Regions from separate parts of the Mixta sp. BE291 genome, predicted to be linked through region 2. Evidence: predicted binding sites of a transcription regulator. Region 2 holds the regulator's gene; the other holds the start of a gene.
The links. The regulator PhoB, encoded in region 2, activates phosphate uptake and scavenging genes when phosphate is short. The targets are predictions, from matches to a motif close to CTGTCATAAAACTGNCNNAT.
Positions count from the first base shown of each region.

Region 1: the regulator PhoB is predicted to act here: its motif matches at 704-723, upstream of glpT (glycerol-3-phosphate transporter).

Region 1 covers NZ_JAVDXN010000013.1:60,120-62,322, reverse strand. Annotated here, with positions in the region: gene J2X14_RS20150 (carboxylate/amino acid/amine transporter) at 1-490, opposite strand, end outside; gene glpT (glycerol-3-phosphate transporter) at 859-2,203, shown strand, end outside.
Region 2 covers NZ_JAVDXN010000005.1:174,179-176,381, reverse strand. Annotated here, with positions in the region: gene phoR (phosphate regulon sensor histidine kinase PhoR) at 1-854, opposite strand, end outside; gene phoB (phosphate response regulator transcription factor PhoB) at 869-1,558, opposite strand; gene sbcD (exonuclease subunit SbcD) at 1,796-2,203, shown strand, end outside.

The sequences.
Region 1 (2,203 bases), on a different contig from region 2:
TTTCCTGCAGGCGTTTATAGCCCACCATGCCGATAGCAAAACAGATATTGGCCAGCTGTACCAGAATCAAACCCGTCCAGAAGTGGTCGCTGATTTGGTCATAGCGAATAATTGCCGCACCCAGCACCGCTAACAGCGCGCTAAACAGATAGCCGATGCGTACGCCCCGCCCGCTGAGCAGATCGTAAATCAACGTGACGTAAAGCGGCGTCATGACGGTGAACAGCAGGAATTCCGGCACGCTCAGATAGAGATAGGCTTCAAAGCTCAGCAGATACATAACGCCCAGCTGCATCATGCCCACCAGCATATAGAGCATCAGCGTCGAGGCGCGATACCCGCGCCAGCGCAGAAAAGGCAGAAACACCAGCGCCGCCAGGACCAGGCGCACCAGCACGGAAAATACGCTGTCCACCTGCCCCGCCAGGTAAACCCCAATCAGGCTGAATGAGAAGGCCCACAAAATAGTGGTGATGATCAGTAACGCCACAAGAGAGATCCCATAATTAAACAGAGCGCCATTGTAACGGAATGCGCTTGTGCGTTAGTGACTATCTGGTTGACATCTGTTTATTTATCCGCCGACTACTGCTTTTCATTGGGTGATACGCGAAAGCGAAAAAGTTTCCCGATCAAATAAACCCGCTCCTTTGCGCTGCTAAAGCGCCACTAAAAGCGTTTTTTGTGACATATCCATAACACATCGTCATAAAAATGTAACATTTGCGCCCTTCCTCACAACCGCCGTTTTCGCCAGTGCCTATCCTTTGCGCGAAATAGAACATCCGTTAGTCAAATATCTCTTTTTGCTCATTTCATGGGCGTTTAAAACCATTTTGTGTCTCTGGAGACCTTTTTATGCTTAGCGTTTTTAAGCCAGCACCGCATCAATCCCCTGTGGCGGCGGATCGCACCGATCCGCTTTACCGCCGTTTGCGTTGGCAGATTTTCATCGGCATCTTTTTTGGCTATGCCGCTTATTATCTGGTGCGCAAGAATTTTGCGCTGGCGATGCCCTATCTGGTGGAACAGGGCTTTTCGCGCGGCGATCTCGGCTTTGCGCTTTCCGGCATTTCTATCGCCTACGGCTTTTCAAAATTTATTATGGGCTCAGTCTCTGACCGCTCAAACCCTCGCTTTTTCCTGCCTGCCGGGCTGATTTTGGCCGCGCTGGTGATGCTGGTGATGGGCTTTGTCCCCTGGGCGACCTCCAGCATTCTGGTGATGTTTACGCTGCTGTTTCTCTGCGGCTGGTTTCAGGGCATGGGCTGGCCGCCCTGCGGACGTACCATGGTTCACTGGTGGTCGCAGAAAGAGCGCGGCGGCATTGTTTCCGTCTGGAACTGCGCGCATAACGTTGGCGGCGGTATCCCTCCTCTGCTGTTCTTGCTGGGGATGGCGTGGTTCAACGACTGGAAAGCGGCGTTCTATATGCCCGCGTTTACCGCTATCGCTATCGCCCTGATCGCGTTTGCGTTGATGCGCGATACGCCGCAGTCTTGCGGCCTGCCGCCGATTGAAGAGTACAAAAACGATTACCCGCCCGACTACAACGCGCAGCATGAACAGGAGTTAACGGCGAAACAGATTTTTATGCAGTACATCCTGCCGAATAAACTGCTGTGGTATATCGCGTTGGCTAACGTGTTCGTTTACCTGCTGCGCTACGGTATTCTCGACTGGTCACCGACTTATCTGAAAGAGGTGAAGCATTTCGCGCTGGATAAATCCTCCTGGGCCTATTTCCTGTATGAATATGCGGGCATCCCCGGCACGCTGCTGTGCGGCTGGATGTCGGATAAAGTGTTTAAAGGCAATCGCGGCGCGACCGGCGTGTTCTTTATGACGCTGGTGACCATCGCTACGGTGGTTTACTGGCTCAACCCGGTCGGCAACCCAGGTATCGATATGGCCTGCATGATCGTTATCGGCTTTTTGATTTATGGGCCAGTGATGCTGATCGGGCTGCACGCGCTGGAGCTGGCACCGAAAAAGGCGGCCGGCACCGCAGCGGGCTTTACCGGCTTGTTCGGCTATCTTGGCGGTTCGGTCGCGGCCAGCGCGATCGTTGGCTATACCGTTGACTATTTCGGCTGGGACGGCGGTTTTCTGGTGATGATCGGCGGCTGCGTGCTGGCGGTTATTCTGCTGTTGCTTACCATGTTTAGTGAAAACCGGCATAAAAAACAGCTGCAGCAGGAAG
Region 2 (2,203 bases):
CGTAACATCATCGGCACATCCACTTTCTCCGCCAGATCGATGGCGGGCGCGGCCTCGATACGCGACAGCGTCAGCAGTTGTTTAACCAGCCCGTCCATGCGTCGCGTCTGCTCCTGCATGGTTTGCAGCGCTTTTTCGCGTGTTTTACCCTCCAGCACCGCATCGCCCATCATTTCCAGATAGCCCTGCAACACCGTAAGCGGCGTGCGCAGCTCATGGCTGACATTGGCGAAAAAGTTGCGGCGCGCGCCCTCCAGCTGATGCATCTGCGTAACATCGCGTGCCACCAGCAGCCATTGGCCTTCGCTGTAAGGCATCACGCGAAATTCCATATGCAGCTGATTATTCATCACCAGCGTCAGCGGACGCACGAAATCCTGCTGGCGTAGATAGCGGGAAAATTCAGGATAGCGCAGCAGGTTAAGAATGTTTTGCCCATTGTCTTCCGGCCAGCGCAGGCCCAAATGCTGCTGCGCCAGGCCGTTACACCAGAAAATAGTGCCTTCATCGGTGGTCAGCACCACCGCATCAGGCAGCGATTCCGCCCCGCTGCGAAAGCGCTTGATCAGGTTTCCCAGTTCACGACGACGGCGACGGTTGCGTAGCTGCATCTGGTACAGCCCGTAAAACAGCGGCTCCCAGCTCCACTGGCCGGTGGGCGGCGTCATGGAGCGGTCGGTCCACAGCCAGTGCGACAGCCGCAGCAGGTTCCAGAAGTGCCAGCCCAGCAACAGCAGCACGGCAAACAGCAGAAACCAGGGCAAATAGCCGATAACCAGTCCGGCCAGCAGCGCAGGCAAGCAGACCAGCACCAGTTCCAGTAATAATCTCTTCCAGGAGAGGCGTTCCAGCACGAGGCAGACTCCGATCAGTAACGAGCGGAGAAACGATAACCCGTTCCACGTACGGTTTGCACCATGCGATCGTGACCGGTCAGCTCCAGCGCCTTACGCAGCCGTCGAATATGCACATCTACCGTGCGATCCTCAACGTAAACATTGGTGCCCCAGACATTGTTCAGCAGCTGTTCGCGACTGTAAACGCGCTCCGGGTGGGTCATAAAAAAGTGCAGCAGTTTATATTCCGTTGGCCCCATCTCCAGCGGCGTGGTATCAGACATCACACGATGCGAAGAGGGATCGAGGCTCAGGCCCTGAATTTCAATCACATCCTCTACCGCCATCGGCGAAATGCGACGCATTACCGCTTTAATCCGCGCCACCAACTCTTTCGGCGAAAACGGTTTGGTGATGTAATCATCCGCGCCCACTTCCAGCCCGCGAACGCGATCTTCTTCTTCACCGCGTGCGGTCAGCATCATCACCGGAATATCACGGGTCATCGCTTCGCGCTTAAGGTGTTTAATAAATTGAATGCCGCTGCCGCCGGGTAACATCCAGTCAAGCAGGATCAGGTCGGGCCAGGGTTCAATGAGCAGGTTGACGGCGCTATCATAATCATCCGCCTCGATAGGCTGATAATCATTCTGTTCCAGCACAAAACATAACATTTCCCTGATTGGGGCTTCATCTTCGACAACCAGAATGCGCTTAGCCATTATTGCTCCTGCGAATGTGACGCTTGGTCACGGGGGTTTGCGGCGTCATTATGCGTCAGTTTTATGACAGATTTATGAAAAATGCACGGGCTGCATGGCGCTTCAATAGCGCTTTTGTGAAGCAATCGGAAAGCATTTTTTTACCGCCCGTGCGCCGGTTTGCACAATCCGGTTCCCTTCTGCGGCTTAGCTCTGGTTATAATCGCCTCCGGCGTTCTGCTATTAGCTGGGAGTTCTATGCGCATTATTCACACTTCAGACTGGCACCTCGGTCAGTTTTTTTACACCCGCAGCCGTGCCGCTGAGCATCAGGCTTTTTTTCACTGGCTGATTGCGCAGGTTGAAGCGCATCAGGTGGATGCGGTGATTGTCGCTGGCGATATTTTTGATACCGGCTCGCCGCCGAGCTATGCGCGTGAACTCTATAACCGTTTTGTGGTGGATCTGCATCGCACCGGCTGCCAGCTGATTGTGCTGGGCGGCAACCACGATTCCGTCGCCACCCTCAATGAATCACGCGAGCTGCTGGCCTGTCTGAATACCCAGGTGATTGCCGCCGCCAGCGCCGATCCGGCAGAACAGGTTTTAACCTTAATGACTCGCCAGGGCGAACCGGGCGCGGTGCTGTGCGCCATCCCCTTCCTG